One region of the Caballeronia sp. LjRoot29 genome, then DNA from elsewhere that is predicted to be linked to it. Evidence: predicted binding sites of a transcription regulator. Region 1 holds the regulator's gene; each other region holds the start of a gene.
What was found. Region 1 encodes FliA, which starts transcription of late flagellar genes. Its sites were predicted from a motif close to CTAAAGTTTNNNNNNNNNNNGCCGNTA; they were not measured.
Positions count from the first base shown of each region.

Region 2: motA (flagellar motor stator protein MotA) is a predicted target of FliA. The motif match lies at 5,058-5,084, and genes of this name have one in related genera.
Region 3: fliD (flagellar filament capping protein FliD) is a predicted target of FliA. The motif match lies at 4,404-4,430, and genes of this name have one in related genera.

Region 1 is NZ_CAXUPU020000005.1:66,778-74,577, forward strand. It holds gene flhF (flagellar biosynthesis protein FlhF) at 4-1,716, shown strand; gene ACSQ83_RS07755 (MinD/ParA family ATP-binding protein) at 1,709-2,641, shown strand; gene ACSQ83_RS07760 (RNA polymerase sigma factor FliA) at 2,672-3,403, shown strand; gene ACSQ83_RS07765 (GGDEF domain-containing protein) at 3,437-4,528, opposite strand; gene ACSQ83_RS07770 (Rieske 2Fe-2S domain-containing protein) at 4,825-5,919, shown strand; gene ACSQ83_RS07775 (hypothetical protein) at 5,937-6,110, opposite strand; gene ACSQ83_RS07780 (DUF433 domain-containing protein) at 6,107-6,412, opposite strand; gene ACSQ83_RS07785 (hypothetical protein) at 6,466-6,774, opposite strand; gene ACSQ83_RS07790 (hypothetical protein) at 7,199-7,543, opposite strand; gene ACSQ83_RS07795 (AbrB/MazE/SpoVT family DNA-binding domain-containing protein) at 7,703-7,800, shown strand, end outside.
Region 2 is NZ_CAXUPU020000002.1:64,470-72,269, reverse strand. It holds gene ACSQ83_RS02495 (bifunctional aspartate transaminase/aspartate 4-decarboxylase) at 1-1,100, shown strand, start outside; gene ACSQ83_RS02490 (porin) at 1,205-2,383, opposite strand; gene ACSQ83_RS02485 (nuclear transport factor 2 family protein) at 2,654-3,022, shown strand; gene motB (flagellar motor protein MotB) at 3,011-4,084, opposite strand; gene motA (flagellar motor stator protein MotA) at 4,136-5,005, opposite strand; gene ACSQ83_RS02470 (hypothetical protein) at 5,378-5,986, shown strand; gene ACSQ83_RS02465 (hypothetical protein) at 6,088-6,360, shown strand; gene ACSQ83_RS02460 (hypothetical protein) at 6,479-6,649, opposite strand; gene ACSQ83_RS02455 (MFS transporter) at 6,769-7,800, opposite strand, start outside.
Region 3 is NZ_CAXUPU020000045.1:7,925-15,724, reverse strand. It holds gene ACSQ83_RS31935 (DUF1501 domain-containing protein) at 1-657, opposite strand, end outside; gene ACSQ83_RS31930 (DUF1800 domain-containing protein) at 662-2,071, opposite strand; gene ACSQ83_RS31925 (periplasmic heavy metal sensor) at 2,146-2,619, opposite strand; gene ACSQ83_RS31920 (hypothetical protein) at 2,616-3,068, opposite strand; gene ACSQ83_RS31915 (RNA polymerase sigma factor) at 3,065-3,640, opposite strand; gene ACSQ83_RS31910 (YXWGXW repeat-containing protein) at 3,894-4,226, opposite strand; gene fliD (flagellar filament capping protein FliD) at 4,530-6,032, shown strand; partial or broken gene ACSQ83_RS31900 (LysR family transcriptional regulator) at 6,294-7,176, opposite strand; gene ACSQ83_RS31895 (MFS transporter) at 7,265-7,800, opposite strand, start outside.

The sequences.
Region 1 (7,800 bases):
TAAATGAACATCCGCAAATTCATCGGTGCCACGAGTCGCGAAGCGTTCCGGCTCGTCCGTGAAGCACTGGGCCCCGATGCGGTCGTGTTGTCAAATCGGGTAACCGAAGACGGCAGCGTCGAGATCGTTGCGGTCGCCGACGGCGATCTCGCGAAGATATCTCCGAAAGCCGCCGCTCAGCATCGCGAAATGAAGCTGCGGGAGTCGGCCGGCAATCATCAGTTGGCGGGGCCGTCACGGTCCTACGAGCAGCCGAGTTCGAATTCGAACGCGGGTTCCAACCCCTACGCGAACGGCGATGTCTTTTCGTCAGTGTTCGGCGCCAATCCCGAACCGCTGGATGATTTCGAGCCGGAACCGCAAGCAGACGACGTATCGCGCACGATGGCTGAATCGAATCCCTGGCTGATCGAACATGCCCGCCGGGTGGCGCAGTCGGCCGCTGAAACCGCGCCGCAGCGCGCGCTGAGCGCATCGTCGGCGATTGCGAAGGGATTGGGTAATCCCGTGACCGTCACGCCGCAGGCATCCTCGCAAGCCCCGGGATGGACCCGCGAAGCGGCGCAACTCGCCGCTCGCCGCGCAGAACAAAAAACCGCACAGGCCCAGTTCCAGCAGGAAGCCAACACGTCCGCGGCCCAATCCGCCAGTTCGATGCAGGAAGGCGCGTTCGCGGGCCTGCCGGCATCGGCGGCTGCCGCTGTGACTGAAGCCATCCGCAGCCGCATGGAGCAAGTCGTGAACGACACCGTCATGAATGAACTGTCGTCGATGCGCGGCATGATGGAAGAGCACTTCGCCGGCTTGCTGTGGGGTGATCGCCAACGCCGCAGCCCGAACCACGCCGCACTGACCAAGCGCCTGTTCGCTGCTGGTTTCTCCGCGCAACTGGTCCGGATGCTGATCGACAACATGCCGGAGATCGAACAAGCCGAAGCGTCGATGGAATGGGTTCAGCAAGTGCTCGAAAACAACCTGCCCGTCATGGACAGCGAAGAATCGATGATGAACCGCGGCGGCGTTTTCGCGCTGATGGGACCGACGGGCGTAGGCAAGACCACGACCACCGCCAAGCTCGCCGCGCGCTGCGTAATGCGCTTTGGCGCCAGCAAGGTCGCGCTGCTTACCACCGACAGCTACCGGATCGGCGCGCACGAACAGCTGCGTATTTTCGGCAAGATCCTCGGGGTATCGGTGCATGCGGTGAAAGACGCGGGCGACCTTCAACTCGCGCTCTCCGAACTGCGTAACAAGCACATTGTTCTCATCGACACGATTGGCATGAGCCAGCGTGACCGCACTGTGGCCGATCACATCGCCATGTTGTGCGGCGCCGGCCATCCGGTGCAACGCCTGCTGCTGCTCAACGCAACCAGCCACGGCGATACGTTAAACGAAGTAGTTCAGGCGTACCAGAGCACGCCGGACCAGCCGCCGCTCGCGGGCTGCATCCTGACCAAGCTCGACGAAGCCACGAACCTGGGCGGCGTGCTCGACACCGTGATCCGCTACAAGCTGCCCGTGCATTACGTATCGACGGGACAGAAGGTGCCGGAAAACCTGTATGTCGCGACCAAGCGCTTCCTGATTAAAAGCGCCTTCTGCATCCCGCGCGACGGCTCGCCGTTCGTGCCGCAAGACGACGATGTGCCGCCGCTCCTGTCCGCGCTTTCCGCGCGCGCTTCCACCGAACTGCATGAGGTTCACTTTGGATAAGTTCGTGTCCGATCAGGCTGAAGGCCTGCGCCGGCTGCTGACGCGCAATGGCTCGCGGGTCGTCGCGGTGTGTGGCGCCCCGGCAGGTGGAATGGGCGGAAGCGGCAATACGTCGACGGTGGTGAACCTCGCGTCCGCCCTCGCCGCGCAAGGCAAGGATGTGCTGGTAATCGATGAACGCCAGAACGGGTTGTCGGTGACCCGGCTGGCCAAGGTGCCGGATAACGGTGCACTGGGCGCGGTCTTGTCCGGCAAGCGTTTTTTGCAGGACGCCGTCACGCGCACGCCGTTCGGCTTTTCGGTGATTGCCGCGCCTCGCGATGAACGCATCAGCCAGGACGCTGCGCATTGCCGGGTGCTGCTTGACGGACCCGCCGATGTCGTCCTGATCGATACCCAGCTCGATCGCAGCGGCGCGCTCTCAAATCTGGCCGTGCAAGCGCACGACTTCGTGATCGTGACCCGCGTAGCGCCCGCCGCGATCACCGAGGCGTACGCCTGCATCAAGCGTCTGCACTACGCACACGCGATCGGCCGGTTCCGGGTTGTCGTGAATCACGTGAAGAACGGCGCAGACGCGAAAATCGCCTTCGATAACCTCGCCGGCGTCGCCAATCGTTATCTCGCGGTGCAACTCATGCCTGCCGGTTGCGTAGCAGAAGATCCGCGCGTGGCGCGGGCGCATGAACTATCGCGTTGCGCGGTGGAAGCTTTTCCGGCGACGGCGGCCGCCCGGGATTATCGGCAGATTGCCGCTGAATTGCAGTACTGGCCGATGCCGAAAGCGTCGCAGTTTGAATGGCCCGTGCAGTCCTTGCGAGCGGAAACGCCGCACGGATTGGAGCGCTCGATCAACTCCGGCGCGGTTCGCCGCACGGAAACACCATTGATGCAGCTTGCGATGAGCAGCGCCGCGTCCGTGTGATGCAGCAAGAGAAGGAACAAGGTGAATGCGATGTATAACGCCCAGGGAAAACTGTCACAGTCCGAGGTCCTGACCCGCTACGCACCGTTGGTGCGCCGGCTTGGCCTGCAACTCGTGGCGAAAATGCCGGCTAGCGTCGATCTGGATGACTTGATCCAGGCCGGCATGATCGGTTTGCTCGATGCCGCCAGCCGTTATAAAGAAGATCAAGGCGCTCAGTTCGAGACCTACGCCAGCCAGCGGATTCGCGGCGCGATGCTCGACGAGTTGCGCGCCAACGACTGGCTTCCGCGCAGCATGCGCAAGACTTCGCGCGAAGTGGAATCCGCGGTGCACAAGGTTGAACAGCATCTTGGACGCTCGGCGAGCGAGCAGGAAGTGGCTGAGCATCTGAACATGCCGCTGATCGAATATCAGGCCATGCTGCAGGATCTGCATGGCAGCCAGTTGATCTATTACGAAGACTTCGACCGGTCTTCCGATGACGAGCCGTTTCTCGATCGTTATTGCGTCGATAAAGCCGACCCGCTTTCCGCGTTGCTCGATGGAAGCTTGCGTTCGGCGCTGGTCGAGGCAATCGATAAATTGCCTGAGCGCGAAAAGCTGCTGATGAGCTTGTACTACGAGAAGGGCTTGAATCTGCGCGAAATTGGCGCCGTGATGGAAGTCAGCGAATCGCGTGTCTGCCAGTTGCATAGCCAGGCCGTTGCGCGGCTGCGGGCCAAGTTGCGGGAACAGGCTTGGTCGGGCGTGGAGGCTTGAGTATCGGCGAATGAAAAGACGGATGGAAACCAGTCAGGTTTCGAAATCCGCGTCCGCCGCGAACTCTGTCTGGCCTTTGCCCAATGACTTGGCGCGATACATCGCGCGATCGGCGGCGCGCATCAGCACGGCAATATCTCTGTAGCCGGGACTCAAGTCCGGCGAGATCAGGCAAGCACCAATGCTCGCCGATACATTCACCACCCGGTCCTGCACCGACTTCATTTCCTCGAGCACCGCGTGCACGCCGTTTGCCACCGTCTGCACCGCGTGATTGCCCGTCACGTGCCGCGCCAGCACGACAAATTCATCGCCGCCTAGCCGCGCGACTGTATCGGTGGTTCTTACCCTTCTTGCCAGCAGGCCCGCGAAAGTTTGCAGCACGACGTCGCCGACTTCGTGGCCATAGGTATCGTTGACTTCCTTGAAGCCGTCGAGATCGATCATCAGCAACGCGGTCGCGCCTTCCTGTCCCGTCGATATCGCGATCATTGCCCGGCCGATGGTCTGCTCCAGCATGTAGCGGTTGCTCAAACCCGTGAGCGGGTCGGTGCCCGCCTTGAGCGCGAGGTCGCGGTTCGCACTGCCGAGCCGGCCGACCAGCACGGCGAGGTAGACCGATGCGCCGAACACACTCAAGCCAATCCCGAGCGCCGCGGAGCGATTGATCATCCACCACGGCTGCAGCACCGACAACGCGACGATGCCCACCATCGCCGTGACACACGACAATGCCAGCGTGCGCTTGCCGTAACGCCCGCCCGCGCCGATCAGAAAGAGGAAGACCGCCCATAGCATGGGCAAGGTGAGTGCGCCTCCGGCACCCAGGATCACGGTGAGCAGGGCCTGATCGGCGACAGTGGTGAATGCGAGGCGCAGATTCGACTGCCGTTGCATTCTGCTGATGATTAGCCGCGTCGCTACTCCATAGATCAGATAGAGCGCGAGCGCATGGAAGCTGGCAAAGGCGGCGGGCGTTGGAATGGTCCACGCCAGCACGCCGTACACGGCCGTTGCGAGGCCGCACAGTATGACTCTTAGCGTCGCCTGCTCTTTTTCCGGATCGAGAAAAGTCGACCACACGTAACCGCGGTGCCGATGCAAGGGGTCATTCGCCTGCCCCATTCTGAGTCTCCCTGATGTGCTGATCGATGCCGCGTTTTATGCAGTTTCTGCGTAGTGCAGAATTGCAATCGTACTGCGTCGCTAAAAAGTGGCCGAAAATCGCCTGATTCAGCCAGATTTTGGCGGACCGATGCTGATTCGTTACGATCCACTTGGGACGAGTGGTACGCACGCGGCGCGCCCGGGTATTTTGTTTTGGCGAGTTGCGTTTGTGCCTCGCTTGTTTTCGAATCGATGTTCGGACCTTCATTTGGCTTCTTGGCTTCTTATTCACTACGTAGATTTTTCGACGCCCGATGCAACCCTTTGAATCCGCGCTTTCAACTGGCGACATAAACGCTACCGATGACTCTCACTCCGCGCGCGATGCCGCGTTGCTCGGCGAATGGCTGCCTGTGTGTAACAGCGCCGACGTTCCCGCCGGGGAATTACGTGGGTTCGTAGTGGCAGGCGAGCGACTGGTGGTCTGGCGCAACGCGTCGGAGGCTGTAGGTCCGGCAGCACCGCCCGATATCTCCACCGATGTCCACGTCTGGCGTGATCGCTGTCCGCATCGTGGGGCGCAGTTATCGTTGGGATCGGTGACGGGCGGCTTGATTACGTGTCCGTATCATGGCTGGCGTTACGACGTCGATGGCCAGTGCATCCACATCCCCTCCAATCCGTCGATACGCCCCGCGAAGCGCGCTTGCGCGCTGACGTATCGCGTGGAAGAGAAATACGGCGTGGTGTGGACGTGCCTTGGTGAGCCGTCGCGTCAGCTCGATTTCTTTCCGGAGTACGCGGCAAACGACAGGCCGGGCGCGCGCCGGATCAATCTTGCGGCGCAGACCGTGCGTTCATCGGCGCCGCGCGTGGTCGAGAATTTCCTCGATATGGCGCACTTCCCGTTTGTGCACACAGGCATTCTCGGTGACGCATCGCACGCAGAAGTACAGGATTACGAAGTAATTTCAATCGATGACGGGCTTGAGGCTTGGCAATGCCGGTTTTGGCAACCGGCGGGATTGCCGGGACAGGAGGGCGTGGATATTTACTATGTGTATCGAGTGAAACGGCCGCTGGTGGCGAGTCTGTCGAAAGCGGCGCAGCACGGTGCGGGGGCGTTGCACCTATTGCTGGTGGCGTCGCCGGTGAGTGAAACGGAGACGCGGGCGTGGATGGTGTCGGTGTTTGAGGACAAGTCGACGCACTCGGATGAAGCGTTGTATGACTTCAATATGCGGATACTGATGCAGGACACGCCGATAGTGGAATCGCAATGGCCGAAGAGGCTTCCGCTCGATCCGCACGCGGAGTTGCATCAGGTTTGTGATCGACTGTCGGTGGGGTATCGACAGTACTTGAGGGAACGGGGATGGGGGTACGGGACGGAGTTGGGTGGGGGATAGAGGCCGTCGTACTTCGCTCATGGACTACAGCGGAATTTGTTCGAATTTTCCGCCGCTGTACCGCCATGGCACTCGAAACGTAGCACATCACGCAGATGGATGGCACGCGCGACAGTCTTTTCCACTCGGCAGAGTTCCTGGATGGCGTGAGCCAGATGCGGGGAAAGATTATTGTCGAAGAAGTACTTCATGCTGCCATCTGCTCGTAGCGGATGGCGGCTTCGACTGCGGCGAGCGGGATATCAAACAATGATGCGACCATCTCCTTGTTTTTCTCGGCCTTGAAGGTCTCGGCGACACTATGCGTTCTGACGCCATGGTCAGTGAGCACAGGGTTGCCAAACGCGATTGCCGGATCGAGCACGATCACCTTGTTGCGATTGAGCGGACACCAACGCGTTGCTTGACTGTCACCTGCAAATTCGATCCCCATGTACAACGCCGGCCGAACGATGTGTTCAAACACCAATTGGCGCTTGGCAAGATCGGTCATTTCAGCGTCGCGGTGTTGGTGCAACGCTTCGGCAGAGATGGATTTGCCATCGGTCAAAAAAACCGATGTGCAGTAAAAGGATATTCAGTTCCAGACATGGCTTTCGCGCCTCCGATCGCACCACGAATTACCTGAAGTGGCACGTCATGATTGCGGAACGCCTTGACGATGCATAGTTCTATCAGGTCGCGAAAACCGATGACCTTTTCGTCAAAATCGGCAAGCTGGGACTTCCATAGTGGAGCACCGACACCACCCTTGAACGCATAGCCGAACGGCCAGCGGCTCACCTCGCGCGATTGAGCGCCGGTGAGTCCTTCTGCTTCCTGAAGGGTGTATAGGCCAATGCCAGTAAGTTCCATGTGGGCATTCTACCGGTAAGCGCAACGTCGGCTTGACGGGGTTTTTTGGCATTTTTTGTCGATCAGTCTTGTGATTTGGATCCGCGTCGCCCGGGGAAGCTCGCCTTTCCATCATGACACTGCACGCTCCGCTTCTCTTTTTGCCAAACAGGCGAGCGAGCAACCTTCGGCAACAAGGCGCATCGGGCGCTACATGGATGTTTGTACGGCGGCCTGGAGCCTGGAGCCTGGAGCCTGGTGGGTTATGCGCCCGCGGTCGGGGTGACGGCGCTGCTGGTTAGCTACTGCTCGCAGTGGCTCAGGCGCCGCTTTACGATGGACGCGTGAAAGGATTCGGGTACGTAGCCGTCGCCCTGCCGGTGTCGCTTACGAGCGACCTTCCGAGATTACATCCTGCAATATGCTCCCAAATGGAGTGATGCCGTTAAAGCGCATCGTGGCAAAGCGCCATCATCCTCTGCACCATTGTGCTCGAACTATTGAGTTCCATTTCATCGGTGAAGAGTGCCTGCACGCTCGACAGACGAACCGCGACCCCTGCTTCCAGCAAGTCTTCACTAGCAATCTTCAACGCAAGTTGGCCGATTCGGACACGCTCGAGCCAATGCATCGTCAGTTGATTCTTCTTAAGCCATCGACGGCAACATTCAACGACATGGTCCACGCGCCATGCGTGATGCAACACGTACGACGCCGCTGCGATTGCGACGAGGAAACATAGCAACTCGGCACGCGCGCGGTCATTCTCGGTAAGTTCAGCTTTGGTCATGCTTATCGGCCCGCCTATGCTCGTTTTTATCTACACCACCACATGTGGGCGCAGGCCCAAGAATCAATATAGCCTACCGTTTTGTTCTATCCATCTTGGCATGGCACGGGAACAGCGGTATTCTTACTAAATCCAGATCGATATATCGGAGGTAAGGTAATGACAGCCACTGCTACGCTATCCAGCAAATTTCAGATCTCCATTCCTAAAGTGGTTCGTGAAGAACAGCATTGGGAGGCGGGACAAGAGTTTGTGTT
Region 2 (7,800 bases), on a different contig from region 1:
CCGCCGCCATGACCTATATCTTCAACACGATGCGCGAGAATCACCTGATCAAACCAGGTGACACCATCGCGCTGGGCTCGCCGATCTTTACGCCGTATATCGAGATTCCGACGCTTAACGACTACCAGTTGAACGTGGTCAATCTGGATGCCGACGTGGAACTCGGCTGGCAATATTCGAAGAAGGAACTCGACAAGCTGCGCGATCCGAAGGTGAAAGCGTTCTTCCTCGTGAATCCGAGCAATCCGCCTTCGGTCAAGATGAATACCGAAAGCCTGGAGTACATCGCGGAGATCGTGAAGGAACGGCCCGACCTGATCCTCCTGACCGACGACGTGTACGGCACCTTCGCCGACGACTTCGTCTCGCTGTTCGCCCTGTGTCCGAGGAACACTATCCTCGTGTATTCGTATTCGAAGTATTTCGGCGCGACAGGCTGGCGGCTCGGCACGATCGCCATGCACCGCGAGAACGTGATCGATGACCTGATCCGCAAGTTGCCGAAGGATCAGCGCAAGGAATTGCACGAGCGCTATGAGTCGATCACCACCGAGCCGGAGAACCTGAAGTTCATCGACCGCCTGGTGGCCGACAGCCGTACCGTCGCGCTGAACCACACGGCGGGGCTTTCCACGCCTCAGCAAGTGCAGATGGTGCTGTTCTCGCTGTTCGCGCTGATGGATACGCCTGACGCGTACAAGAACGCGCTCAAGCGCCTGATTCGTGGCCGCAAAGAGGCGTTGTACCGGGAGATAGGGATATCGTTTGACGACAGCGACGTGAATCAGGTCGATTACTACACCATCATCGACCTCGAATTCCTCGGCAATCGTGCGTACGGGCCGGAGTTCGTCGCGTGGCTCTTCAAGAATACCGAGCCCTCCGAGCTGCTGTTCCGCCTTGCGAAAGAAGCACGTGTCGTGCTCTTGCCGGGACGCGGCTTCGGTACGCAGCACCCATCGGGCCGCGTGTCGCTTGCCAATCTCAATGAGAGCGACTACAAGGCGATCGGCCGCGCGATGCGCAAGCTGATGGTGGAGTATGTCGAGCGCTATAACGCCGCAACGGGCAAGTCGCTCGATAAAAACAAGGTGCTCTAAGCCAGCAACGACGCCTCGAAAAGACGTCTGCTTAAGCGTCAAACGAAAAACGGGCCACCGGGAAAAGTTACCCCAGTGGCCCGTTTTATCGTCAAACGCCTGCTTTAGAACTTGTGGCGAATACCCACGCGTGCAGCGATCTGATTCGACGAACCCTTGCCCGAGTTGCCGAAGTAGCTTGTGCTCGAACCAATTTCAGCCTGCACCGGCGTGCCTGCATTCGAACCCGACGCGTCTTGATAGATGGCCAGCACGTAGACATCGGTACGCTTGCTCAGCGCATAGTCCACGCTTGCGTCGACTTGTTGCCACTTGCCTTGCGCTGCATCGGTCAGCTTCATGTACGTGTAGCCGAGGCCGCCGGTAAGAGCCGGCGTGAACGCATACTTGCCGCCGATTTCATACGCGTTGAACTTCGACGTTGCGCCCGTGATGGCTTCGAAGCGCGTATTGGTCCAGAGACCGAACACCGTTGCAGCAGCGAACTTGTAGCTGGCGCCAACACCGAACGTGCGCAGGTCCTTCGTACCGCCCGTCGAAACGTTCGCGATGTTCGTGCTGAACGCCGGCGTGGACGAACCCGGGTAGTGGATGTCGGTGTAAGCCGCGCCAATGCCGAACGGGCCGTTAGCGTAGTTCGCGCCGAAGCTGTAAGCGCGCGATGAACCTTGCGTCGTCACGCCTGCGGTCGTCGTCGTGGGCGAACCCTCGAATGCGCCAGCCTGGTTCGAGAAGCCATACAAGCCGCCAAACGTCAGGCCGCTGAAGTTGGCGCTGCTGAACTTGATCGAGTTGTTGATACGGCTCGACGTGAGCTGGTCGACGTCGTTGATGTGATACGCGTAGTTGCCTGCAACCGTCTGGCCGCCGATGGAGTACGAACCGCCGAGGTAATCGGTCGAGAACGTGTATTGCCGGCCGAGGGTGACCGAGCCGATATCCGACTTGGAAATCCCCACATACGCTTGACGGCCGAATTCCGCGCCGCCCTGGCCGAGCGTACCGTTGCCGCTGTTAAAACCGCTTTCCAACGTGAAGATCGCCTTCAGGCCGCCGCCCAGGTCTTCAGCACCGCGCAGGCCCCAACGGCTGCCTTGCGATACGCCGTCGTCATACTTGAAGTTCTTCGAGCTGCCTGTCGTGCCGACGGCTGCGTGGTTCACGTAGCTGATACCGGCGTCGATAAGGCCGTAAAGCGTGACGCTGCTTTGAGCTTGAGCAGTGGTTGCCGATGCGGCGAATGCCGCCATTGCAGCAGTGGCGAGCAGTGTTTTACGGTTCAAAACGTTCTCCCTAGCGTGGGTGTGATTAAGCGAAACTTGTCAATGAAGCAAATAGGTGCTGCACGGCATCGGACTCTGACGGTCTGTAGCTCGCGACGGGCGGACTTTAGCGAACGGGTGTGTAAGGTATATGACAGTTGTTTTTCAGCGACGGCTTCAGAAAAATACTTTCGATAAATCCCAGGAACGGGTATCGGAGAGGCGTGCGGAAGCGCTTTGGCGAGCCGTCGCGCTATGCTGACGGCTCATCTTCAAGCGAGGGACAAAGCCATGACAGAGAGCGTGATTGCGGCACTCGAGGAGCGGTTGCGCGAGGCCATGCTTGCATCGGACGTAGACGTGCTTGATACGTTGCTCGCCGACGACCTCACGTTCGTCGATGCAACGGGCAAGGTGTGGAGCAAGGCCGACGACCTGAACGCGCATCGCCATGGAATACAGCGGATCGAGCGGCTGGAGATCAAGGAACAGACGGTGCGCGTGTATGACAGGAGCGCCGTGACGCTCACGCATGCGGCGCTCGCCGGCCAATTTGGCGGCGTGCCGCTTTCCGCCAATCTGCGCTACACGCGCATGTGGGTGGAAACGGAGAGCGGCTGGAAAATCGCCGCCGCTCACTGCAGCGTGCTAGCTTTTTAAGGCCGGCCGGGCGTTCGCCGACGCAACTCGAGGCTTCGCCTGTTGGTCCCCCACGACCGGCGGAATCACCGCGCTTGCCGCCTGCGACCCAACGACCGCCGGAATCATTGAGCTAGCCGGCTTCGATTCATCCACGGCGGTCCGACCGCCGTCCGCAAAGAAGGTTTGTTCGGCGGCCTTGTTCAAAACGAGGATGCTGATGCGCCGGTTAGTGGGTTCATCGGCGACTGCTTTATTGAGCGGCAATACATTAGCCAGTCCGCGCACTTGCAGGATCTTGCCTTCGTTCATGCCGCCTGCAATCAGCGCGCGGCGTGCGGCGTTCGCCCGTTCGCTCGACAACTCCCAGTTCGAATACCCTGCTTCGCCACCTGAGTACGGCACGGCGTCCGTGTGTCCGGCGATCGACACGCGGTTATCCACGTCGTTGAGCGAGGAGCCGATCTGCCCGAGGATGGTCGTCACATACGTTTCCAGCTTTGCGCTGCCTGAGGGGAACATCGGCCGCTTGAGTGAGTCGACAATTTCGATGCGCAATCCTTCGCTCGTGATGTTGATGCGAATCTGGTCCTTGTACGCGGCCAGCGCCGGCGTGCGCTCGATCAACGCACTAAGCTTCTGCTTGAGTTGTTTCAGGCGCTCTGCGTCGTCCTTGACCGCGGCGGCCGCGATTGCAGCGGCACTTGCGGCCGTGCGTTCGGTTGTCTTCGGCAAGGGCTGGGTCTGGCTTTTGGTGGCTTCTCCCGGACGCGAACTGGAGAGATCGCGTCCGCCGCCTTCAATCAAGCTTGAGCGTGCAGCACCGCTGCCGTCCTTGCCGCCGAAGACTGCCGACAGCGGCGTGTTGAAATAATCTTCAATGCCCTGCTTGTCGTATTTGGAGGTCGAGCCTAGCAGCCACATAAGCAGGAAGAACGCCATCATGGCAGTCACGAAATCCGCATACGCGATTTTCCATGCACCACCATGATGACCCGCGTGTGCGGATTTTTTCTTGCGTCGCACTACAACAGTCGGCGCGAGCACCGACTGCATGGGGTCGCGAGAAGGGGAGTCAGCCATGAGCGAACCTCTTGATGGTCGGCGTGATCTGCAGCGGGCGAGACAGGCTCGTCACGCCGACTTCGGTTGCTTGGTGGCGCGGACGGCCTCGTCGAGTTCCTGGAACGACGGACGATCAGCGGTGAACAGCACCTTGCGCCCGAACTCGACGGCAATAGCCGGCGCATAGCCGTTCATCGATGCAAGCAGCACGGACTTCACGCACTGGAACGGCTTGGCTTCGGCCTGTCCTTTTGCAGCCAGCAGATCGGCAAGTGGTCCGAAGAAACCATACGAGAGCAGGATGCCGAGGAACGTGCCGACCAGCGCGCCCGCGATCATCTCGCCGAGTATCGCGGGCGCGGCGCCTACTGAACCCATCGTATGCACGACGCCCATCACGGCCGCGACAATGCCGAACGCGGGCAGGCCATCGGCCATCTTCTGAATCGCGCCGGCAGCCAGCGATGTTTCCGCGTGATGCGTCTCGAGTTCTTCGTCCATCAGGTCCTGCATCTCGAGCGCGTTGATGTTGCCGCTCGACATCATGCGCAGATAGTCGACGATGAATTCCAGCAGATGGTGATCGTTGAGCACGTGTTCGTACTTTTTGAACGTCGGGCTGTTCTGTGGCGCTTCAACATCGACCTCGAGCGCCATCATGCCTTCCTTGCGCGCCTTCTGAAGCAGCTCGTACAGCAGCGCGATGAGCTGCACGTACTTCTCTTTCGAGTAGCCACCTTGCTTGAACGCCGTGGGGATGACCTTGAGGGTCTTCTTGAGCGTCGTCACCGGATTGGATACGACGAACGCACCCACCGCCGCGCCGAAGATGCACAGCAACTCGAAGGGCTGGAACAGTGCGGCCAGATGACCGCCTACGCCCAGAAAACTGCCGATCACCGACCCGATGACCACGACCCAGCCAATAACAACAAACATGCTCTCTCCGCCTGATTTTTATGCTTCCGTTGAATGAAGCTGTCCTAGACCTTAACGGCAAGCTGCTCAGCAGATTTAGGGTAGGGAGAAGGTATCTTTTTGCCTGTAGAGGGATTGGGCATGGCAAAAGTTACCTTCCATCGCGCCAAATCAAATTTAGGTGTTATTCATCAGATGATTAGAGGCGTTGATTCATGGCGTCCAGGTCAGTTTTCCGGAGCGTCGAACTGAACTCGAAAACAGTCACTATTCGCTTCATTGAAACGATTACTGAAACCGTAAAGTCTCGCCACGGGAAAGAGCCGGGGACATTACGGAGAAGGTGCAGTGAACATTGTCTTAAGGGCGGCAACCGCCGCAGCGATCGCAACGATGGCAACGAGCGCAGCGCACGCGCAGGAAATTTACGTACAGGGCGGCACGCTGGGCGCAGGGATAGGCGCGGCATATTCCTTCAACTCGTGGTCGGGCGTGCATGCGGAAGTGGAGGGCTTCGGCCTGTCGCATTCATTTACCGTCGACGACAATAAGTACGACGGGCACCTGAGCCTCAAGCAAGGAGGGCTCTACCTCGACCTGTTCCCGTTCTCCAGCAGCGGTTTTCGCGTGACGGGCGGTGCGCTTTTCAACGGTGACAAACTGACTGGGCATGCGGTGCCTGACGCCGACGGCAACTACAAGATCGGCAACGACCTTGTGCCGGCTGTCGGGCCTGCGCCATCGGCCACGGTGCGCTTGCCGAGCGTGATGCCGTACCTCGGCGTGGGTTACGGTCACAAGCCGGTATCGAAGGGATTTGGCTTTATGTGCGACCTCGGCGTGGCGTACGGCCGTCCCCATGTTTCTTATTCCGTGCCGGCCATCTATAGCCAGTTGACGACGCAGGCGAATATCGATCAGGAACAGCAAAACATTACTGATCACGTGGAACGGTATCGCTGGTATCCCGTCGTCCAGGTGGGCGTGACTTATAGGTTCTAAACTATGGGTCTAAGCTGTCGGTCGCGGCTTGCGAAAGTTGGGGCGGAACGTTTTATGCGTGCCCTGACGCGAACTCCATTTACTACAGGCGAAACCCAGCGATGATTCAAACTTTCGAGCAGACCATCGACGGCAAACCGGTTCAATTCTGCGCAAGCATCGCAGACGGCGGAAGTCCGCAACGCGTCATCATCAGCCGGGCGGATTCGGCGAAGTCGCTGGTGATCGTGGAGGCCTCAGGGATCATTGGTGCGATCAAAGCCGAGGTCGAAGCACCGGAAACGTTCGTCGCCGAAGCGGTGCGCAAGGCCCAGCAGGAAGGGTTGATTGAACGGGCACTCGCCTCGGGCGAAATCCTGACAACGGCTCTTTAACAGATAGCGCGGGTGTACCGCGCCCGGACCGCATCACCCAAAGGAAAAATGCCCGCCTGCAAGACGCAGGCGGGCATTTTTTGCTGTTGACGAGAGGCTGCACTTCAAAGCTGAAAATTCAAAGGCGCGGTGTGCCGTTTTTTGGATCTGCCGGCACTATAGGCGTCGCTGAATCAGGACCATCGGGTAAGTCGGGGTCGTCCTCGGGCGGCGGCGCATCCGGGTCGAGCAGCTCGTCGGGATCGGGTTCTATCGGCAAGTAAGTCGGGTCCGGCGGCGGCGTGGACATATCCAGTTCCTCATGAGCGGTCTGCGGACCGCGCGTTGCACGAGAAGTGCGTATGGCAAGGCAGGCGCAACTAACGTTCCCGCCGCCGGTCGTTCGCGTTTCACGCGCCCGCGTCTTGCTCAGGAACGCGTCGCCGAGCCGCATTTAATCGATCCCGCATCCGTTTTTCCGTCCTTCGCACGTTTGCTCTCAATCGCCCGCCAAGCGAGGACCGCGGCGAATAACAGCAACGCCATCGATACCCCCGCCGACGCCTTCACCCCTATCACGATCTGCGCGCTTTCGGCCATGGCCGAGTGACTCGCCAGCGCACCGAACGCCGCGACGCCTATCGCGCCACCCGCCTGCCGCGCGGTGTTCAGCACCGCCGACGCCGTGCCCGCGCGGTCCGGCTCAACCGAGCCCAATACGGCGGTCGTCATCGCGGGGACGGCGAGCCCCATGCCTGTCGGGATCAGCAAGAAGGGCAGCAATAGCGCCCACACCGGCGTCGACGCGTTGACGAAAAGAAGCGCGGCGAAACCGGCCGCATCGATCAATGCGCCAACGATCATCGGCAAGCGCGAGCCGAAGCGGGCAACGACCACGCCGCTCGCCAGATTCGACAACAGGAACCCGCCGGTCAGCGGCAGGAACGCCAGCCCGGTTTGCAAGGGCGTGTGGCCCAGCACGCGCTGCAAGTACAGGCTCAGCACGAACACCATGCCGTAATACGTGAGGTTCACGCAGATACCGAACACCGTGGCCGCATTGAACGTGCGGTCCCGAAACAGCGCAGGCGGCAGCATGGGCGCCGACGCGCGCCGCTCGACCAGCACAAGTCCCACGGCCGCGAGAAGCGCCACGGCAATGCCGCCGATCACCAGCGGGTGCGTCAGGCCCAACGGCCGCAGTTCGATCATCGCGCCGACAAAGCCGGTCAGCGCAACGGCCGCGAGGACCTGCCCGGGCAAGTCGGCGCCGCGCGCTTTCTGCTCCGGCTTTTTATCGGCGATCCACGCATAGGTCGCCGCGATGCCGGCCGCGCACAACGGCACGTTGACCCAGAAAATGCTGCGCCAGCCGAACGCAGCGATCAACAGGCCGCCGACGATCGGTCCTGCAGCAATCGATACTGAACCTGCCGCCGTCCACAAGCCCACGGCACGCGC
Region 3 (7,800 bases), on a different contig from region 1:
GCTCGCCGGGTCCTGACGCGCGCCGGCATCGGCGGCGAGCCCGCGAGCGTCCATCGCCGAGCTCCAGAGCGCGTGAAGCTGCGGGTCGCCCGAATAGAGTTGCGAGACGCGCACGAGCAGGTCGTCGGGCGCCTGCGGCAGCGCGGACGGCGCGTACGACGTCACCTCGGCACGCCCGCGCAACGCCAGCGGCACGGTAGGCGCGAGCGCGATTGCATTGGCTCTGGAAGCGGGCAGCATGGATACCAGCCGGTTCAGCCAGCCGTCCTTTATCTGGTAGGGCGACGTGCCACCGGTTTCGAGTACGTTCTGACCATCGAAGTGCGAACGGTCGCGATACGGCGATGCAATCGCATGCACGAACAGCGCTTGCTGCGCGGCGTACATCTTCGCCGTCTCGACAAGCGAGGGGTGCAGCGCGAACGTGCCATCGAGCTTCGTTGCGGTCGACGGATCAATCGCAAGCGCTCCGCGCAAACGTGCATATGCGGGATCGGCATAAGGCACGACGATGTTGAGACCATCGGCGGCGCCGCGCTGGATCACGAACACAAAGCGCCGGTCCGACTCCACCGAAGCGAATGCCATGCGCGACCCAATCAGCATGGCGCCGGCGCCAGCACCCGCGCACCACAAGAAATTCCGACGCGTGGTCATCGTGTTATCTCCGTTGGAAATCAGGCGAAACAAGCAGCAGCGCAAGTGCGGTCGGTGCACTCTCCGCACGAGATAGTTCGGATGCCGTAGCATCGCTTAATGAACCCGCAAGCAACTGGTTGCCGAGTGTGCGTGCATCGAGGGTATCGCCAACGCGTGATGCAAAACGCTGCGCCAGTTCCACCCGGCGCACGAGCGCGTCGGGGGCGGCCCAGCTTGCGGCTATGTCGTCGTAGCCTGCGGGCGACCCCGGCCGCCACACTGGCTGGCCGAGCTGGGTCAGCAAAGGCGCAATCTGCAGGTTGCCTAGATCGTTGAGCCCCAGCCCTCGTAGCGACGACACCGTCCAGTCCCAAGGCGTCTTGAACTTGGCATCGACCGGCGACCACGCTTCAGGCGAATCGATCAACACCTGGTACACGCTGGACAGGTCGCCATTCGTCGCGCTGAACACGCCGGCCAGGCGATCGACTAGCGCGGGCGGCGGGGTATCGGCGACAAAATGCCGGGCGAGCTTGACCGCAATGTGCTGCGCGGTCGCGGGTGAGGCAGCCAGATCGTGCAGTACCGCAAGCGCTTGCTGCTCGCCAGGCTGATCGTATTGCCGGTTCATGATGGTCCGTGTTCCCGGTTCATGCAGCGGCTCACGAAACACGAATTGCCCGGGCGAGGCGGCGTCCTTACGCTGGGTCCCCACGCTCATTGCGCCGATGCTCCAGCCCGTCAGCGCACGGGCGAATTCGGTCACGTCGTTCTGGTCGTAGCCGCTGCGCACGCCAAGCGTATGCAACTCCATGATCTCGCGGGCCAGGTTCTCGTTCAGTCCGGGCTTGCGGTCAGGATGCTTCATGGCGGCACGCTCGGCCGCGGGGCTATCGGGGCCGACTGAGCGCGCCTGATCGAGGAAGATCTGCATCGCCGGATGACGTTCGGCCGCGACCAGCATGTCTTCGAATCGGCCCAGTACATGCGGACGGATAGCTTCAGTTTCGAACGAGCCGGCAAGCATGGCCACGGGTGGCTTTTCCACCGATACCGCAAAATGGTTCGACCAGAAAACCACCAGCCGCTCGACAAACGGCGTGGACGTTTGCAGCGCGCTTAGGAATCGCGCGTTGACCGCTGAACGGTAGATATCGCGGAGTTTTTCGTTATAGGCCTTGCGCACGGCCTGGTTGTTGTCGGCGCCGGCGTTGCGGATGGCGCTCTGGCGCTCGGCAAATTCGGCTGCGAGCGCGCTGCTTGATGGTTGGTCTCCTAACGCTGGCGGCGTTACTTGATAGCTTGCGCCGGAGAGCTGGCTCTTGAGCCAGCCCTTTGGATCGGACGGAGCGATGGCGCCCGCGCGGGCACCGAGTCCGAAGCGATTCAGCGCGATCGCAGCAGGGGTTACAGCAGGGGTTACATCAGCCATGGCTGTTCCCACGAATCAAGTTGGTATGGTGCTTGAACGGTGGGGCTGCGTGAATCCGTCGCTGCGCCCCAAGTTTATTTTTTAGGCGGCGGTCCGACATGCAGCGGGCCGTGGCGCTCCAGCGCATCGACGAGTTTGAGCCGTTCATCGGGCGTCAGTGTGCTGGCGAATTCAGCCACCGTCGCCTCGACCCGCGCACGCACCGCAACGTCCGCTTCACGCGTGCGGGCGAGCGCTGCGTCAAGCGCGGCGCGATCGAATTGCGGCGCAGCAAGCGCTTGCACGACATCGAGCCTGCCCGAGCGCGCGCTAATGATCAGGGGCACGCTCTCACGGCGCGTCTGCCGCAGCGCTTCACGCAACTGGTCCTGACGTTCCGGGGGGAGCTCAGCCGCGGCGAAACGCAAGCCGCGTTGCTGCGCCAGCACCTCGGCCTTTTGCTTCGCCACCCATCGATACGTCCCGCCCGCGATTGCGCCGAGCAGGAAAATGTTGAGCACCAGTGAAACGATCAGCAGTGTCTTGAGCCGGGTTGTCGCCATGGTCATTGGTCGCTCCAGTCGGCCGTTGCGCTGCTAAATACGGTGCTTTCACCGGTTTGATCGAAGAGGCTCGGCGGGTTCGCCGGCGTGTTGTAGATAGACCCGGTCAACGAAATGGCCAGCACGCCCGCAGCGATTCCGGCCACCCCCGCGCCCACGAGACCCGCGCCCGAGATCCACCAGTGCGGCCGTTTCCACGCGGCTTGCTGACGGGGCGGCTTGATCTGTACAGCCGGTGCGGACGCCAGGATGCGCCGGACCAGTTCGGATTCGGGCGCGGCAACGCTGTGCCTCGAGAGCACATGGTCGAGCGCCTGGGCGTCGGCCAGAGCGGCCAGAGCGGCAGGGTCACGTTGAGCGAGCAGCGCTTCGGCTTCTGCGCGTTCGGCGGCCGGCCAATGTTCCGGCGTGGCGCCATAAGCCTGGGTGAGGCGGCGAAAACGTTCGGGGGTCATCGGCGTTCCTTTCCAAAGACATGCTCGCCGCGTTCGCCGGCAAGACGGCTGCGCAACGTGCGGCGTGCGCGCGAGAGCAGGCTTTCCAGCGCTTCCACGCTGATGCCCATCAAAGCCGCAGCCTCGACGTTCGATAGTTCCTGGTAATACTGCAATACCAGTGCCTCGCGCTGGCGTGCCGGCAGCGCGGCGAGCGCGGCGGCAATGCGCTCGCTGCGCGCGGTCTCGTCGAGTTGATCTTCCGGCAGCGGCGCCTGGTCGACGGGTTCGGGCGCGTCGTCTTCCGCGACGACATCCTGACGGCGACGCAAGCGGTCATAACACAGGTTGAGCGCCACGCGGTGCAGCCAGGTGTCGAAGCGAGCCTGGCCGCGCTGCCAGCGCGACGCCTGCCTCCAGATCCGTACGAACGCTTCCTGTGCCACGTCGCTTGCCTCGTCACGGTCTCCCAGCATCCGGGTCGCGAGCGCGAGCAGCCGCGGCAGTTTGCGCGCGACCATCTCGCGAACCGCTCCGGGTTCCCTGCCATCGACACGCGCTAACAACTCCGCGTCCGGATCTTCTTCTTTCAATGTTTTTTGTCTCGCAGCACATGTTCAACAGCCTGCGCCGGGAAGGATTGCGACCCGGTGCGCCGGCGCGGGGACTGCTCAGTACACGACGACCGCCGGCCGATAATAAGCCGGCCGCGCGGGATAAACGACACACGCAGAAAGTGCCGCGGCGGCAAACACAATAACGACCAGCGTTTTAAACATGATGTCTGTCCCGGCTCGGAAGGTGATGGAGCTACGGTGAACGTAGGTGACCGTAGCTGAGCGCTGATTAGCGGGCCCAGTGACCTTCGATCCATCGCCAGTTAGGTCCGCGCTGCACCCAGTGACCCGGCACCCAGCGTGCGCCGATCCGCACCGGCCGCCAGTGGCCCGGCACCCATTCGTAGCCGCGGCCGGCCCACCGCCAGTGGCCGCCGTCCCACACATATCCGGGACGCGCGACGGGCACGACTTCCGTGCGCATTGGCGGCGGCGCCGACGGGGCAACGATGACCGCTTGCGCGAATGCCGGCACGCTGGTCAGCGCGGCCACGGCAGTGAGGAGAGCCAAGGCGGCCTTGACTGCAAACGTGGATGAAGCCCGATCTTTTAGTGCTTTCATAACGGTTCCCTGAGATTGAAAAGACGCTCGATGCAGATGTCTGTCGAGTGCTTAAACGCGCGCTTCGGAAAAATCCGTCGCCTAATTTTTGTTTTCTACTCGGGTTGAGTAAACGGGCTTGGCACTGCTCCGGGTGCCCCAGTTTGTAATCTCTTAGCAAATAAAATGAAAACTTAACTAAAGTATTGTGTTGGCTTACCGTAATATTAAGGTGATTGATCGCAACATTGGCGCAGGTACTTAACTGAGTGAAGCCTGCGTGTCGATCACCCCAACGAGCTAACCAAGGGAGTTCCAGTTTCTATGTCTGACGCAATCAAGTCTGCGGGACAATCTCTGATCAACGGCTCGACCGGCAAAAACACTGACGTCCCCGCGCTTGTCGCGGCTATCGTCAATGCGCGGGTCGCCGGATTGAACGCGGCTAACGTGGCAAAACAGAAGACCAGTACTTCGCAACTGACCGCCGTGGGTTCGTTGAAATCGGTCATGTCGCTGTTGCAAAGCTCGCTGGCGTCCCTGTCCGATGGCAGCGCGTTGTCCGCTGTCATCGCCAAGGCCGACGGCAAGGGTCTGACGGCCACTGCAGGCAAGGGCGCGACCACGGGCAGCTACGCGATCCAGGTCACTAACATAGCGACATCGCAAAGTATTACCTCGGGTGCGTTCGGCGCGAAGGAAACGCTCGGAACCGGCACGCTGAAACTCTCGGTGGGCGGCTCGGACGTTTCGATCAACATCGATTCGTCGAACAACACGCTCAGCGGCATTGCAGCCGCGATCAATTCGGCTTCCGGCAATCCGGGCGTAAGCGCAACGGTGATCACCGGTACGGACGGCGCCCATCTCGTGCTGCACTCATCGACGACGGGCAAGGCAAGCGGTATTTCGGTGGAGGTCACGCCAACCGGCTCGGGCGACAACACGGGGTTATCGAAGCTCAACGTCAGCTCGTCCATATCGACCGTCGACCCAACGGACCCGGCCAAGACCGTGGCGCCGTACACGACCATTGAGACATCGGCGAACTGGAAGCAAACCGCGGCCGGCAGGGACGCGTTGCTGACGGTGGCCGGCACCGAGGTCAGCAGCCCGACCAACAGCGTGACATCGGCTATTGCGGGCTTGTCGATCAACCTGACTTCCGAGTCCGTCGGCACGACCCAGACGCTGAGCATCAGCGCCGACACAACCGCCCAGCAGACCTCGCTCAAGGCTTTCGTCACGGCGTATAACAATTTCATCAACATGGCTGCGTCGCTGACTTCCTTCGATGCGTCGCAACCCAAGGGTTCGCAAGGTGGCCCGTTGCTCGGCGACTCGATGATGAACACGGTCAGGAACGCGCTTGCCACCGTGATCAGCAAGGGCGTCCCGACTTCTGCGGGCGGCGTCAAGGGAATGGCGAACCTGGGGTCAATCGGCATCACGCTGCAAAAGGACAGCACGTTGAAGATTGACGAAACCGTGTTGAACGCAGCGTTGACCACCAAGCCCGGCACGATCAACGCATTGTTCAGCGCGGGCTCCGGCATCGGCGCGGAGATGAACAAGACCCTCACGACTTTTCTGAAGAAAGATGGCCTGATCGATAACAGGACAAACGCGCTCAACAAGGACCTCGACAACATCAAGGTCCAGGGCACGAAGCTGGATGCATTCGCCACGCAACTGACGAATAGCTACAACGCGCAGTTCACCGCGCTCAATACGCTGATGGCGCATATGGCTAGCAATGCGAGCTATCTGACTGCGTTGTTCGGCGGGGCTAACAGCGCGGGCGCACTGGCCGGCGGCAGGGGTTGACCGGCAACGCACCGCGCGCCGAGTAACGTCATGCGACGGAGGACACGTCAGGCGGTGCGCGCGTTCCTGATGTGCAGATCGTTAAATGTTGTTAGATCGGCCCCTGAAATATTCCATTTCGGCGCGAATGCGGAGACACTGGGATCACCCTTCTGAGGGTGTGTCCCGCGACGAAGTTCCTCCTCGTCGTGCTTGAGTCCCATCCCGCCTGGGTGGGACTTTTTTTAACGTGCTGGTCCTTCCTCGCCACCACGGAACAGGTCGCGCGATGGAACAGAAAAGAGCCGTGGTCTGCCCTTCATCCTGAAGGCGTCGGCTCATGATGATGGGCGACGTGGGACCAGGTTCTGGAAGGTGCCGATAGACCACCCCATGTACCCTTAAACCATCGACACTCTCAGGGACAAGCGACACACCCACTCGCGCCGCAACGAGTCCAAGCGCTGTCTGCAACTCTCGCACTTCGTGTACGGAGGCCGGTTCAAGCGCATGGTCGCGCAGTGCCGATAACTGCTGGTCCGCATAACTCGGGCGCGGTGAACTCGGATAAACAATCAGCGTCTCGCGTGCCAACGCCTCCAGCGTCAACTCGACCGAAGCATCGGCTAACGGATGATCTTCCGGCAGCGCGGCAATCATCCGTTCCTCGACGAGTACTTCGCGCGTCAGTTGCACGTCGTCAAAGCGCAGTCGTCCAAAGCCGACATCGATTCGTCCGCCCTTTAATGCACCGAGTTGTTCAAGCGTGAACATCTCGATCAGCGACAATTCGATCTGCGAAGCGGCCTCGCGAAATGCGCGGATGACCTGTGGCAGCGCGCCATAAAGAGTGACGGCACGAAGCCGATCACAATGCGTTCCGCCAGTTGTGCGAGCCTGCGGGTGAGCGGCACGAGTTCGTCGCTTTCATCGACAAGGCGCCTTGCCTGTGTATAGAAAACTCGGCCCGCTTCGGTCAAACGCAAAGGCCGCGAACCATGTTCGAACAGCGCCAATCCGACAATTTCTTCTATCTGCTGTATCTGCCTGCTAAGCGGCGGCTGCGTCATGTGGAGACGACTGGCCGCGCGCGTGATGTTCATTTCTTCGGCTTCATTTCTTCGGCTACCGCGATGAAATAGCGGGATGTCGCAGCTCCATGCAGACCTCAGACGGTTAATGACCCAACGGTATTATCGACACGTTCGAGGCGCAGGGCGCGCTTTGAGCGAGTAGCCTGATCAACGATGCAATCAGCGATCCTTGGCGGCTTGTTCAACCGCACCGCCGGGCGATGGGGCCGGCGCTCTATCGACCATGTTGGTCCTGAGAATCCAGTTGTAAATTGCGCCCCCGATCATCAGTGCCGAGGTGCCAAAAAACACTTCGCGCATGCCGAAATGTCCTCCGACGAAACCGCCGGCAAGCGGTCCGACAACCTGCCCGGTATATTGCGCGGACGTCGAATAACCGAGCATATTGCCCGCAACGGACGCCGGCACGTTATGCCGGATCACGCTGGCAACGCAAGGCAACAGTCCGCCGAGTGCCAGACCCATCAGGAATCGCAGCCCCACTAATTGCCAGCCTTGCGTGACAAACGCTTGCGGGATCAGCAGAATGCCTGATACCGCCAGGCAACCGATAATGACGTTCCAATGCCCCAGGCGATCGGCGAGCTTACCCAGGTACGAGGCCGAGAGAATGCTGCCCAATGCTGCCGCCGACATCACCAGTCCCGCGACAAACGTGACCTGGCGGACATCGACTACTTGCGCCACGTAGACCG